DNA from 2 places in the Paenibacillus sp. NPDC093718 genome. Region 1 is predicted to be linked to the other one. Evidence: riboswitches for the same ligand, from Rfam matches in the RefSeq annotation. Region 1 holds a riboswitch; the other holds the start of a gene.

Region 1 (7,424 bases):
ATGTTGCTTTCCAGGAGGGACAAGACCGTGCCAAAGATCGAAATCTCGCATAGCAAAAGCGATCACTTCCGCTTCATCAAAAATCCCCAGCTGCTCTTTGCCGGGCAGGTCGTGGACGAGGACTTCTTTTATGGACCGCCGCAAATTCATGATTTCTGCGAGATCATCTATGTAGTAGAAGGACGCGGAGAATTCACAATTGCAGGAAAAATATACGAACTCCACAAAGGCGATGTCGCGATTTATAACCCCGGCATTCCTCACGAGGAGAGATCCATCACGGACGGACCTTTCAAGGTGATCTACTGCGGCGTGGATTCGCTTCACATCGAAGGGGTTCCCCAGGGGATGCTGCTCCCGGCCTACGTGGAGCCTGTCATATCCTGCGAGAAATACGCTTATAAGGTGGAGAGCTATCTTTCCGAGATCCTCCGTGAATGCGATTCGCAGGTGCTGGGATATGAAACGCTGAGCACCAACCTGCTGATGTCATTGATTACCGTAATCTATCGCATTGTGGACGTTAAACACCAATTCGAGTCCTTGAAAGGCAAGAATGAAATCGCGCTGCGGACCAAACACTTTATCGACACCAACTATACCCAGAGCATCAGTCTCAAGGACATTGCCGATACGATGTATGTCAGTCAGCATTATTTATCCCATCTGTTCAAAAAAGAAGTCGGCGATTCCCCCTTCAATTACTTGATATCCCGCCGGATTGAAGAGGCCAAGCGCCTGCTGGCGGATTCCGAAATGCCGGTACATGAGGTTGCTTCTCAAGTCGGTTACGGCAATGATAAGTACTTCTCCATGTTATTCAAAAAAATTACCGGTCAAACGCCGAGCTCGTTCCGGGAACAGAGCAGAATGGCCGTGGAGTGAAGGGATTTAAGTTTGTTTTCCTATCAACAAAGCAGGCAGCCGCGATCATACGGCTGCCTGCTTTTAAATATTTCTGTTATTTGTCCTTCTATGTCGTCAAAAGTATGGGGCATGCTTGATTTTGATGGGACCGACCGCTTCGATCTTGCTCTGGCATCCCAGACGATAGCCTTCTTCGATCTCTTCCGGATCCAGGCGGCGTTCTTCGGCCAGATTAGGTTCGGACAAATACTCGATTCCCTCCACTACCATACAGCGGCAGCGCGCACAAGTTCCTCTTTTGCAAAAAGAGTTCCAGTCCACATCATTCCGCTCGGCCAGATCAAGCACCGTCATGCCAAGAACAGGCGCCACGCTGCGGCGAACCTCGCGGCCTGCAAGCTCAATGATCGGATCCGGTACGGCTTCCATTATCTCTTCCGCTGCAGGGATCGAGGCTTTGTCTCCGCTATCCCTGCCCTTTTTCTTTTTCCAGAATTTAAACACGCGCGTTATCCCCCTATGCATGTCATCATCAGGTTATGTATCAAATCCTTCATTTATTATACTGGAAAGTTTAAAAAATCAACATGCTTACTCTTATCTATTCTATGACATTGACATCATGGAATTGGAACTCTATGAAAATTTTGCTATACTAGCGTATGCTAGAGCACTTTCCAAATTCTATAAAAATCATTCTATTATTTTATGATGTTGGAGGGAAAACAAAAAGCATGCTGCATAAACGAATAGGTAAAACAGCTGTCGCTGCCGTCCTTGCCTTATCCTTAACCACACCGCATATCAGCCAGGTACAGGCTGCGCCTGCCATTTCGGTAAAGCTGGATGACGTTGCGCTTACCTTCGATGCGGCTCCACGGGTAGACAAAGGGGTTACCTACGTCCCATTCCGGACGGTTGGAGAAGCACTGGGCATTCAAATCACGTGGAATAGCAAGACGCAAACCGTGAAGGCCATTGGCAGTGTGAAAGGCCAATCGACAGAAGTGTTACTTCAAGTTGGGAGCACGAGCGCAACCGTCAATGGAAAAAAAGTGAAGCTTGCAGCTCCGCCGATGGAGCGGGAAGGCCGTGTGCTGATCCCGCTCAGCTCGTTCAGCAGCCAATTCGGCGTTGATGTCGGCTGGAACCAGTCGACTCGTACAGTCTCCCTCGTATCGCCGCAGCGCGAAATGCATTTGAGAGCTTTCTATGCATTACAATCTTTCCAAGAACGGGATCTCGTGGGATCCATGAATTCTGTCGCCTTTGGCTGGAGCCGCATCGATCGCGAGGGTCAGTTCACGCTTCAAGGGGATGAGTACCGCCTTCCCGCTTCGGCTGGAGACGTTACGCCGCAATCGATTGTTGCCGATGCTGCGGACCAGGAGATTAAACCGTACCTTATGGTCTATGCCTTGGATGGAAACGGCGAATTAACCAAAGTCCTGAGCGACGGCAACCTCCGCCAAAAGTCCATTGAAGGCATCACAGCCGCGGTAGCGGAGAACGGATTCGGCGGCGTTGTGCTTGATTTTGAAGGGCTCGGATTTAAACTGGATGCCGTGAAGCAGCAGAAGCTGCTCAATGATTATGTCAAGCAATTGAAAGCGGCATTGCCGAATGACGTTGCCCTGTCTTTAGCGGTGCCGCCATTGAACAGCGCCTATAAAGGATATGATTACAAGACGCTGGCCTCCATCGCTGATGACCTGATTGTTATGGCTTATCAGTACAATCCGGTCGGAACCAAATCTCAGGTTCCCGAACCGAACAGCCTGGTAGACCAAGCGATCCAGTTGGCACTCCAAGCAGGCGTCCCGAAGCACAAGCTCCTGCTTGGCATCAGTTTAAGCAGCGAAACCGCCACTTCCGTGGACGATAAACTCGGCTTGGCCAAACGTTACGACCTGAAAGGTGCTGCTTTCTGGCGCCTAGGCTTGTTCCGTCTCTATGATAATGGAATGGAAGCTGCCGTGAATGCCTCTGTTGTTAAGGAGTAACCGAACACCCCCATGTGGGATGATAGACTTATAGTAAGAAAAACGTCTATCGACGTACTTTCACAGATGACAGACCGCAGTTAGTAGAAGTTTTTCTTGCGATATCAGGAAGTCACAAGCTTCGAAGTTTATACTTTCTGATATCTAAAAAAAGAAAGCCTGACAAGGTCATCCCTTTGTCAGGCTTTCTGATTATGTATGTCGTACCCTAAACGGCTGCGTAATCCAATTAGCTTGCGCTTCCTACCAGCTTTGCATAGTTTTCTTGACTCAAAACACGACGTGCCGTGACATAACGCGGCTCGTAATAGGAATCGCTAAGCTTGCTGATTCTGACTCCCTTGCTGCTGGAAGCATGCGCAAATTGTCCGTCACCAATGTAAACGCCTGCATGGGAAATTCCGCTGCCGCTCGTATTGAAGAATACCAAATCTCCAACCCGCAGATCTTCGCGATCCACATGTTCGCCCGCTTTAGCCTGGCTTTGGGAAGTGCGCGGAAGATCAATATCGAAATTTCTAAACATGTACAGTATAAATCCGGAGCAATCAAACCCGCTGGTGGTCGTTCCGCCCCATTTGTATGGAGTTCCTACCAATTGCTTCACTTGATACTGAAAATTCGGTTGTTGATCAGCAAATGCTGAAACGGCACCAGAAGAAAAAATAATTGCAGACCCTAGCAAAGTGATGACAAACTTCTTCAAAATATGTTCTCTCCTTCGATGCCTACGGAGTTAGCTAAGGGTTCGGTTGAAGGTTCCCTATACTCTCTATACAAGAGTAATTCACCCAAGACGGTTCCCCCGTTTTCACAAACGAAATTCGGCAAAATTCATTAACGTTTTGTAACCTTCTCTTAATATAGTATACAAGCAAGGATGCTGTCAATCATATCCTAAAAATCTATCGTTTTATGTTTGGAGCTGTCGTAAAGATGAAGAATTTTGGCCGGATATTGGTTAACCGTCTCACTCAGTCATGACAATTATGTAACTCTGTTTACCTTCTCGCGCTGCTTTTTTAAATAATCTAGCAACTTTTTACAACTCTATGCGTTTACACAATCAGAAATGAAATTAAAGAGGTGATCTATCACTTATGAGTCAAATTACGATGGCAGAAGCACTAGCTGTCCGGGCAGCAATTAACCGTCTCATCAATCAGTTGATGTCGGAACGCTTGAACAACAGCAGCACGATCATTGAAAAAGGGGAGACGGCGGAATACCCTACGCGCAGCGTGGATGCCATTACAGAAGAAATCGAAGCGGCCGCGGCGGATTATAGGAAGCTGGATTTGCTGATGGCAATCTCCAATACCACGCAGACTATTCCCTGGGACGGCTCCGACATTACGATCATGGAAGCGATCGAGCTGGCCAAACAAATACGCAGCGATATCGGACAGCTTGCCCATCTCGGCTCCCGCAAGAAGCTGGAGCGCCAGAGCAGCCGTGGCAGCGGAGACGGTGCCATAACGCTGTTCAACGTCGCCTTATATGATCCGGAGGCTTATCAGGCGCAAGCCCGCAAGAAGGAACGCGAAGTAACCAAGCTCTCTTCGCTGATTGAACATGCCAATCATACGTCCCTGATTACGTTTGACGCATCCAAGTACATGGAATAGCGAAAGCCGCCGGCTCCAAGCCTGCAGGTCACCCCACGTGCGGGTTTGGAGCCGGCGGTTTCCGCCGGCGGGCGGGAAAGTGCGAGCAACCGTTTATTGTTTGTCGGATACAAACAAACCTAACCAGGAACCAAAAAAATCGACTCCAGCACAAACGGATGACGGCTTACGGTTCACGCCTATCACTTGTTACATGTTACGGACTTATGACGCAAAAAAATGATCGCTCCGTTTCCCGCTCTCTATGAATAATTGGAAAGCCGCCCTCAGAAGGGCGGCTTTTGTCTAATTCTCTTTAGCTCGGTAACATGATACTACGTCGTCATTCCGAGCGCTCTCTGTCTAGTATCTATTCATCATTGATCCTATCCGTATCATTCTCTTTACGCCTATGCTACTGGAACAAAGCCGCAGCTCCAACCAGACCAACATCGTCCCGAAGTCCTGCCGGAACGATCTCGTACGTTCCTAAATAGGATGGCATGACCAGCTTATCCGTCATTTCCCGCAGCTGCGGGAACAACAGCTCACCTGCTCTGCTCACACCCCCGCCAATGACGATGCGATCGGGGTTAAAGCTGTGAATGACGTTAACCAATCCAAGCGCCATGTAATAAATAGCACGGTCGATGACCTCGACGGCTACAGGATCATGAAGACGTTTTGCCTCAAACACATGCTTGGCATTCACCCCCGAATCGGCTGCAGCCAGTTCTGTTATGACGCTCGGTTGGGAGAGCATCCGGCGGGAAGCCTCAAGACCGATGGCCGTTCCTGAAGCAAACACCTCCCAGCAGCCGTGGCTGCCGCAATTGCACTGCGGACCGCTGGGATCAATGATATGGTGTCCCAGTTCCCCAGCAAAGGAACTGCTGCCCAGGAACAGCTTCCCATCCAGCACGATGCCTGAACCGATACCGGTGCTTAGCGTCACGTACACCATGTTCGTCGCCCCTCTTCCAGCACCTCTTACATACTCTCCCCATGCGGCTGCATTAGCATCATTCAGCACCTGAACTTCCGTATGCAGCTCACGTTCCATCCATGCTTTGAGGGGAACATTCGTCCATTCCGGCAGATTCGTCCCATGAATGACAATGCCCTCCCGGCTGTTAACCGTTCCCGGCGAAGCCATGCCAACCCCTCGGAGCGATTGGCCGCCCGAGACGCTGCGAATCATATTCGTAATTCTCGTGACCACTTCCTCGGCCGTACGCGCGCCTGCCGTCTCCATTTGCTCCCGGTACAGCAGCTGTCCTTCGGAATCAAAGAGCGCTGCCGCGATCTTCGTACCCCCAAGGTCAACGCCAACCACAAATTCTTGCTGTTTATTCAATACGGTTTGCAATTTTTGTTCACCTGTTTCCGATAGGTTTGCTACTTCTATTGATGTAAGCTGTCAGCCAATGATCGCAGCTCAACCGGATCAATGGGCTTCAGCCCTGATCGGCCATACCGGACAGCGGAGCCGAAATGCACCTCGATCACGCCGGTCTGGTCGATAAATTCATGTATGATTTCCCACTTCAGGCCATTGCCTGCCAATATTTTAAGCTCGCTTCCTGCCGTATGTTCTACGAGCTCCCGAATTCTTGGGATGGCTTGCGGTGCAGGCTGCGGTCCTCCCGACGTAAGGACGCGGGTAACTGACGGGTATTTCTGCAATGTACGCAGCCCTTCGAACTGATCCTCCAATTCATCAAAAGCCCGGTGGAACGTGACCTGCATATCACCTGTCCATTCCAGCATTTTGACTAAGGAGACCTCGTCAATCTTTCCTTCCGGAGTCAGCATGCCGATTACTACGCCAGCTGCGCCTGCCTTGCGGATCGCCTTCACCTCCGCAATCATGGTAGCTATATCATGTTCGTTGTACACAAAGGATCTGCTATGAGGTCTGACCATGACATGAACAGGAATCTGAACGGCTTTCACAACCTCTTCAACGAGCCCGATTCCCGGCGTAAGCCCGCCTTCGGTGATCGCCGTGATCAATTCCAGACGGTCTGCGCCATTCTGCTCTGCTGTGATGGCATCATCCACGCATGTTGCGATAATTTCTAGCAGCATCATCGTCACTCCTTATTGAAGTTGATTCTTTATGCTTGGAGAAACTGCTTCTCCACATAATCCGCGAGCAATCTCGCGCCATATCCGGTAGCCCCCGCTGCGGAATGAGGGAAATCCCGTTTGTACTGGACCGTGCCCGCCATATCGATGTGCACCCATTCCATGGAATCCGCCACAAAATGACGGATAAACAGCGCAGCCGTTATAGCGCCAGCCAAAGTGGACGTACCGACATTTTTCAGATCGGCATAATCGCTTCTAAGCTCTGATTCGTACTCGTCCATCAGCGGCATAGGCCATACGCGCTCTCCATTACGCTCCCCGATCTCAACCAAATCGGCCGTAATCTGTGGATCGCCCCAGATGCCCGCAATCTCCAAGCCCAATGCGGCTCCGACATTACCGGTGAGGGTTGCGATATCAATCACTTTATCTGCGCCAAGATTCGCTGCATGCAGCAGCGCATCCGCAATGATCAATCTGCCCTCCCCATCCGTATTGGCGACCTGAACGCTTAGACCATTCGGATAATGAATAACGGAAGAAGGAAGCATCGCATCCGGTCCCGATAAATTATCCGCAACGGCGATCAGCGCCGTTACACGTACCGAAGCTTTTTGCGATACCAGAATATCCATGGCACCCACGACCGCTGCAGCGCCTCCCATATCCATACGAGCATCGCTGATGTCTCGGCCGATTTTAACGTTCATGCCGCCCATATCAAAGGTTACGCCTTTGCCGATGAGTACAATATGAGGGCTCTCCTTCTCGGAACCCACCCCATTATAGGTAATCTCAATCATGGCAGGCTCATATTTGCTGCCGGCACCAACGGCGATCAGACCGTTCATCC
Region 2 (7,424 bases), on a different contig from region 1:
TTGCTCACCATTGGAACAAGAGGAGATGTGCAGCCGTTCATTGCCCTTGCCCGAGGTCTCCAGAACAACGGACATGATGTGGTTATATGCACAACGCAGGATTTCGAAGGCTTCATTCGCGGGCATGGCGTAGGTTTTGCGCCAATACGGGCAAATATGATGAAACTAGCCCAATCTGCAGAAGGGAAACGCATGCTGGGCAGCAATCCCTTCGAGATTATGAAGCAGATGAAAAAGCTTATATATCCTATGATGCAGCAAATGCTCAATGACCTGTGGACCGCTTCTCAAGATGCGGACGGCCTCATCTACCATCCCAAAGCATTCGCTGGATATGATATTGCACAAAAGCTGAATATTCCCGTATTCGCTGCTCATCCGATTCCGATCATTGCACCGACAGGTGCTTTCACCAATCCCATTTTACCTTTCACCTTCAGGAATCGATGGTTAAATGAAAAAAGCTACCATCTCAACCGTTTCATGCTGTTATCCTTCAAAAAATTGATGAATACATGGAGAAGCGAGACGTTGAATTTACCTCCGCGAAGTCTATTCTCCGATGATCTGTACGTAAACGGACGCGATATTCCAGTGCTTTACGGTTGCAGTCCTTCGATAATGCCATTTGACCCAAAATGGAAGGATCGAGTCTGTATGGAAGGGTTTTGGTTTCTGGAAGATACGGATTGGGACCCGCCAAGGGAGCTGGAGTCTTTTATGGCGTCAGGATCCCCGCCAATCGTTATCAGTTATAGCAGCATGCCTCTAAAGCATCCGGATCATGTGCTCGAGATGACTATGCAGGCTTTACAACAAACGGGGCAACGCGGCATCATTCTGGTTGGCTGGAGTGGAATGCAAGTATCCGGTGGGGCCGAGAACATCCTGTGTATACAGGAAGCACCGCATGCATGGCTGTTTCCGCGAGCTGCAGGCGTTATTCATCATGGTGGAGCAGGGACGACAGCGGCCGTTTTGAGAGCAGGGAAGCCGATGACCATATCCCCGTTCAATGCGGATCAGCCTTTCTGGGCCAAGCGTATGTACGAGTTAGGTGTATCGACCAAGCCGATTCCTGAAAAATCAATGTCTGTGGCCGGTTTGGCTAAGCGAATAGCGGAGCTAACAAGTCATTCAGCATTGAGAGCCAATGCAATGGCACTGTCAGACAAAATTTTAGGGGAGAGAGGTGTTGATCGAACTGTAGAATTTATCGAGAGACGGTTGCATGATCACTTTTGAGAAAATTCCTTATACAAGGGATATGTGAACCAAAAGTTAAGGTATTCATGGACAAGAAAATTCTTGATTGGGAACCCTGAGTTACCCAATCAAGATATGATCTTCCGCGTATCCAATTTTGGATGTGCGCTTTTTCTGAGCCAATGCGTAAGCGAGTGTTAAGGGACCCAGACGACCGGCAAACATCGTTATCGCTACAATGACTTTCCCCACGGGGGACAATTCACTTGTCAATCCCATCGACAATCCAGTGGTGCTAAATGCTGAGGTCGCTTCAAACAACACTTCCAAGAAATGTTCTTCGAGCATTCCTTCAGAGATGGTCAGCAACAGGGAAACTCCCAGCACGACCACCAAAGAACTCATGACAACGGCCAGGGCGCGCATGACGGTTTCTCCAGCTATTTTGCGCTTGAAGGCATGGATTTGACCACCCCCGCGAAAGGTTTGGATCGTAGCTAGTATGAGTACAACAAGCGTATTGATCTTAATACCGCCGCCTGTTCCTCCGGAAGCAGCACCGATGAACATCAGAATAATAATGAAAAACTGAGAAGCCGCCAGCATACTACCGATGTCAATCGTGTTAAACCCCGAGCTTCGAGGCGTTATGCCTTGGAAAAAAGCAGCCAGCACTTGTTCGCTTTCGCTCAATTGGCCAAAGGTTGACGGATTCCAGCTCTCCAAAAAGTATATAAATAGAAAACCGAGCAGGGACAGCGTTCCTGTCCCGACTAAGACAACCTTGGAGTGAAGCGAAAGTTTCTTCCATGAACGTTTTTGGAATACATCCACAATGACGATATAGCCTAGACCTCCAATGATGAATAACAAGACAATCGTAATATTGACGATCGGATCGCCGACAAAGGGGGAAAGGCTGTCAGACCACAGGGCGAATCCGGCATTGTTGAATGCCGAAACGGAATGGAAAAGGGCGTAATAAGCTGCCTGTCCCCACCCGAAGTCCTGTTGCCAGCGGAGCGTCAGGACAATCGTAGCTAATGCTTCAAACGCGAATGCAATGAGCACCATATACATTGACAATTTAACCAAACCTTGTGCCGAGGTCGAATGGGTGGTTTGCTGTATAATGAGTCGTTGCTTCAACCCAATTCTCTTCCCCAGAACAATGGCGACCATGACGCCAAAGGTCATAAAGCCGAGCCCGCCAATTTGGATCAACATCATAATAATGACTTGTCCAAAAGTCGAAAAAACACTACCGGTATCCAAGACAACCAGTCCGTTTACGCATATTGCGGAGGTGGCTGTAAATAAGGCATCCAGCAGACCAATTGACCTCCCGGTGGAGGAAGAGTAGGGAAGCGCGAGCAATGTGGTCCCGATTATTATTAAAGTGAAAAAGACAAGCATGACGAGTTGAGGGGGACTCATATTTTTTTTGAGCTTGTTGATAAACAACTCCATTGTGTCAGGAGCGGAATGTTGTGTATTTCGGTTGTTCGAATTCATGTATGGTTTACGCACAAGTTCCACTCCATCCTTTATTGATCGCTGTGTTTCTCATACATTTCTCTGTTTTGGAAAAAAGACGGGTCTACCACTTTTCCGTGACTTATTTTCAAGTATTGGATGTCATGATCGGTTTTTATTTTCAGCAAGCCGGTGTCGAAATCGGTATTTAGTTCTTTGAAAAATAGACCATCGGCTATTGGATCGCCCCCGGATTCCTTATTGCCAAGCAGATAATGAGAACCCTCTTTGAACACAGTGACTCGAATTCCCCGTTCATGGGTGTCAGCTATTGGATCATCCATCCTTTGAACCGCTACAATGTGCAAATCCGTTTCGCCTATCTGGTTTAGGAGTTCGTTGACAAACGAGCCACGCGTAATTTCTTGCCATCGCGTTTGACCGGATTGTCCGATAATTAGCTGGGTAATTTGATGATTCTTGGCGGTTTCCGCTATGATTTCTGAAGCCTTGCGATCTTCATTCGTTTTGACAATGAAGGTTGCCCCATATTCGTCGCATTTCATTTGCCACTCAGCCATATACCTTTCTTGTGCCTGATCTAACTCATCTTCACGCAAGGGTATAACGCTCAACACAAACAGGGGACACTGAAGAAGTCTGGCTAATTCGCCGCCTCGGCGGATGAGACGTTCTCCGTTTGGACCGTAATACACGCATACCAGTATCTTTTCATTATTAAGCAGAGAAATCATTCCTTTCTTTTCTAAGCACAACAGCTTTAACAAAAAAGGCCTGGAGGCAGAGAAAAATCTGCTTCTAGGCCTTGGCTGTACGGATCATGGACAAGTCAAAGTAGTAAGAGTGTTCTTTCCCAAGACGCTGACGAGGTTAGCTGTCGGATTCGGGATTGAGAGTTCCCGTTCCTTCTTATCCAGAAAGAATTCACCCCTAAAGCTTAGTCGCTTTGTTGGTTCCCCCGTTCCTCATAGAGGATTAAGCATTCATGCGTATGAAATTTATCGTAATAAATATTATGCTAAAACATGCTGAAAGTAAACAGTTACCGATAAGTAAACAACATCATATCCTTGGATTGCAGCAGAACCTATGCTTTACTATGGTATATACTACGCAAAGAAGTCTACCGGGTTTCATGGTCTGTCGTATCTGAAAGGGGAATATAGGATGGCTAAAGGCAAATCGGAGCCGCTAAAATCATTAAAACAGTTTAAGCTATCATCTTCACGTCTGATCCTTCTTGGTTTCGCCGCACCGATTGTAATCGGCGCGATCTTGTTAGCCTTGCCCATATCATCGTCATCAGGTGAAGGTGTAGGTTGGTTAAACGCTTTGTTCACCTCAACATCTGCAGTGTGCGTAACCGGATTGGCCGTAGTGGATACAGGAACCGACTTTTCCCTTTTTGGTCAAATCATGATCATGTGCCTGATTCAAGTCGGAGGTCTTGGTTTCATGACCTTCGGAGTTTTGATCGCCGTTGTGCTTGGAAAGAAAATCGGACTGAAAAATCGTCTGCTCCTCCAAGAATCCACTAACGCATTATCAACGCAAGGCGTAGTGAGGCTATCGCTAGGTATTTTTCTGATTGCGCTCATTATCGAGTTCGTCGGAGCAGCCTTGTTAATTGTTCGTTGGGAGGAGGAACTGGGCTTGGGGCAAGCTATTTATTATGGGGTGTTCCACTCCATCTCATCATTTAATAACGCTGGCTTCAGTCTTTGGTCAGACAGTTTGAGCCGGTATGTGGGGGACCCGCTGGTCAACATCGTCATCACCCTGCTTTTTATCATTGGCGGGCTTGGATTTACTGTTGTACTGGACTTATGGAAGCATAGAAGGTGGAATAAGCTGTCCCTTCATTCAAGAATCGTTTTGTCGACCTCAGCATTTCTTTGTTTAGCCGGGTTTATCGTTATTTTCATTATTGAGTTGTTCAACTCCCATACGTTTGGCTCTTTGAGCTGGGGAGAGCGAGTATGGGCGGCTTATTTTCAAGGTGTGGTGACTCGTACGGCCGGGTTTAATACCATCGACATAGCCGCGATGATGACGACTTCTCAATTTTTCATGATTTTCCTCATGTTTATCGGTGCTTCCTCCGGATCCACGGGAGGCGGGATCAAAACCAATACATTTGCCGTACTGTTATTCACATTGATTAGTATTATTAAGGGGAAGCAGGACGTGCAGTTGTTAAATCGACGCATCCCCCAATCGATTATCCTCCGATCCATAGCCGTCATGGTGATCTCAGTGAGCGTTGTGATTGTCGCTACATTCTTGTTAACCATAAGCGAGCATAGCTTGCAAAAGGATTTTATGGAAGTTCTGTTCGAAGTGACCTCAGCCTTCGGCACCGTTGGCCTATCGATGGGATTGACGCCTGAGCTGTCTCCTTTTGGTAAAGGAGTCATCATTTTGACCATGTACATCGGCAGACTCGGCCCCTTAACGCTGGCCTTCGCGCTGTCGCAAAGAGTAGTCAAACAAAAATACCGGTTGCCTGAAGAGAAAGTGCTTATTGGTTAAGAGTGGTCGATCCGCAATTCGGGATACGAAAAAATAAGGTTCAGCTGGAGTAGTTTAATTCGAACTCCGGGGCTGAACCTTATTCTCGTTTTATGTTCTGTTTTGCTTATACGGAGGGTTCTTACATATCTGCCCCGTCTTTTTCCTTCACGGGGCTGACTAATCCAAACTTCTTAACCAAAGGTTTGATGGTTAACCCCTGAACGAGAAGTGAGAAAAGGACAACGCTAAAGGTGAGTACGAGTATATCATCGCGTCCGTCGAAGGTTGGGGGCAAGCTTAAGGCGAGAGCGATTGACAAACTGCCTTTTAACCCTCCCCAATTCAAAACCACTTTCCATGAAGAAGGGAAGGATTTCAGGAAGTACAGGCTTACGTAGACGGCCAATGTTCTTCCGATTAGAACGATAAGAATGGCTGCTCCGATTAACGCCCACTTATCCGCGAAGTTAATATGCTTGATTTCTAGACCGATCATTAAGAAAATCAATGAATTTGCGATTAACGTGATGACGTCCCAGAACGAATTAATGTTCATCTTGGTTGTATCCGACATCCCGATGCGCGCTCCGTAACTGCCAAAAATCAAGCCGCCCACGACAACGGCAATGACGCCTGATACATGGAAATGCTCGGCAATAAAGAAACTTCCGAAGAACAGGAGCATAGAGAAAGCTATTTCCAGCGGATAATCATCATAGAAGCGAATGAGCTGTGAGAACAAATACCCTAATACACTTCCAACAGCGATTCCGCCAATACTAAACTTCAAAAAGAGCAATACACCGCTGCCTATTCCCGCCCAACCCATTTCCATGTACGTGAGCAAATAAACAGAGGAGATCTGAAATAACACAACGGCTATTCCGTCATTAAACAGCGACTCCCCTTCGATGATGGTTACAATTTTCTTCGGTACACCTAGAGATTTGAAGATGGATATGACACTGATCGGATCCGTGGCACTCATCAAAGCTGCGAAGGTAAATGCAACAATAAGAGGCAATCCCAAAAACCCATACATGGCTAGAGCAATAAGAAGGAAAGAGAGCAAGGTGCCGCCAAACGCGAGGGCAATCACCGGCTTTCCTTGTTTACGAAGATGCGAGAACGGAAGCTTTAATGTTGCATCTCCAAGAAGGATAGGCAGGAACAGGGAGATAATGATCGCCTGAAACACATTCGATTGGGTTATAAACGATTCGGCTTCATCCAACACAGGCACATGGATCAAACCAAGCAGCAGGCCTACAATAACAAGTGCAATAGAGTAAGGCTGATTCATTTTTTTGGCTATCGCGATAACACCCATCGATATCGCAAGCAAAATCAGCAATTGAACGAAAACCTCATTAAAATGATGCATACGGCACCCCTCATCAAAGGATTAAATCCCCATTTATTGTAACCTAAAGACCCCCTAACACCAAATATATTGACATGCCGGACTTTAGGGAGTATTTTTATGAATATAAAATAAAATTATTCATATAATCACAAATGATCTGATTAAGGATGTGAAATGCAGCATGCCCAAAAAGTTCTCGGATGAAGAACGTGAATGGATTCGCCAAAAACTGCTGTCGGAGGCACGCCATCATTTCGAAATGGCGGGTCTTCGCAAAACAAGCGTTGAAGATCTGACGAAGGCCGCCGGCATTGCCCAAGGCTCGTTCTACATGTTTTTCGGATCGAAAGAGGAATTATATTATGAACTGATTCTGGAGGAGGAGCAGCGAATTCGCAATGCCGTTCTGGATTTATTCCCTCCTGAAGAGGTCTGCAGTAAGGAAAGCATTAAACGGTTTCTCTTATATTCACTGGGGATGATGGATGAGAGCCCGCTGCTTCGGCAGATGATGGATCGCGGAGAGATGGAACTGTTGTTCAGGAAACTGCCGAAAGACTTGCTGGAGCGTAACTTTACGGAGGATCAAGACGCGCTTTTGCCTGTGATTACGACTTGGCAGAAGGCTGGCATTTTACCTGGTACGGCACCCGAATCCATCGTGGGCATGATCAGATCCTTGGCACTGCTTACGCTGCACCGAAAAGAGATTGGAGAGGAGCAATTTACATCTACGATCGAATTGCTAGTCGAGTTATTATCCGCCGGCATGCTTGCGGTGTCTAATACGCCGAAGGGAGATGGAGCGTTGTGATCGAAGTAAGAGAGCTTCATTACACGT

What was found. Region 1 has a riboswitch for cyclic di-AMP ahead of ACQKPA_RS00905 (C40 family peptidase). Riboswitches for the same ligand answer to the same signal wherever they lie in the genome.
Region 2: it holds a riboswitch for cyclic di-AMP, as region 1 does, so the genes downstream of both, ACQKPA_RS22080 (universal stress protein) here and ACQKPA_RS00905 (C40 family peptidase) in region 1, are expected to answer to the same signal.

The regions. Positions count from the first base shown of each region.
Region 1 covers NZ_JBNNUS010000001.1:180,626-188,049, forward strand. Annotated here, with positions in the region: gene ACQKPA_RS00890 (AraC family transcriptional regulator) at 28-885, shown strand; gene ACQKPA_RS00895 (2Fe-2S iron-sulfur cluster-binding protein) at 982-1,371, opposite strand; gene ACQKPA_RS00900 (stalk domain-containing protein) at 1,602-2,870, shown strand; gene ACQKPA_RS00905 (C40 family peptidase) at 3,100-3,576, opposite strand; cyclic di-AMP (ydaO/yuaA leader) riboswitch at 3,580-3,710, opposite strand; gene ACQKPA_RS00910 (hypothetical protein) at 3,971-4,498, shown strand; gene ACQKPA_RS00915 (ROK family protein) at 4,893-5,846, opposite strand; gene ACQKPA_RS00920 (copper homeostasis protein CutC) at 5,882-6,568, opposite strand; gene ACQKPA_RS00925 (leucyl aminopeptidase family protein) at 6,598-7,424, opposite strand, start outside.
Region 2 covers NZ_JBNNUS010000007.1:306,592-314,015, reverse strand. Annotated here, with positions in the region: gene ACQKPA_RS22090 (glycosyltransferase) at 1-1,245, shown strand, start outside; gene ACQKPA_RS22085 (TrkH family potassium uptake protein) at 1,327-2,622, opposite strand; gene ACQKPA_RS22080 (universal stress protein) at 2,754-3,437, opposite strand; cyclic di-AMP (ydaO/yuaA leader) riboswitch at 3,548-3,695, opposite strand; gene ACQKPA_RS22075 (TrkH family potassium uptake protein) at 3,871-5,235, shown strand; gene ACQKPA_RS22070 (cation:proton antiporter) at 5,357-6,601, opposite strand; gene ACQKPA_RS22065 (TetR/AcrR family transcriptional regulator) at 6,765-7,397, shown strand; gene ACQKPA_RS22060 (ABC transporter ATP-binding protein) at 7,394-7,424, shown strand, end outside.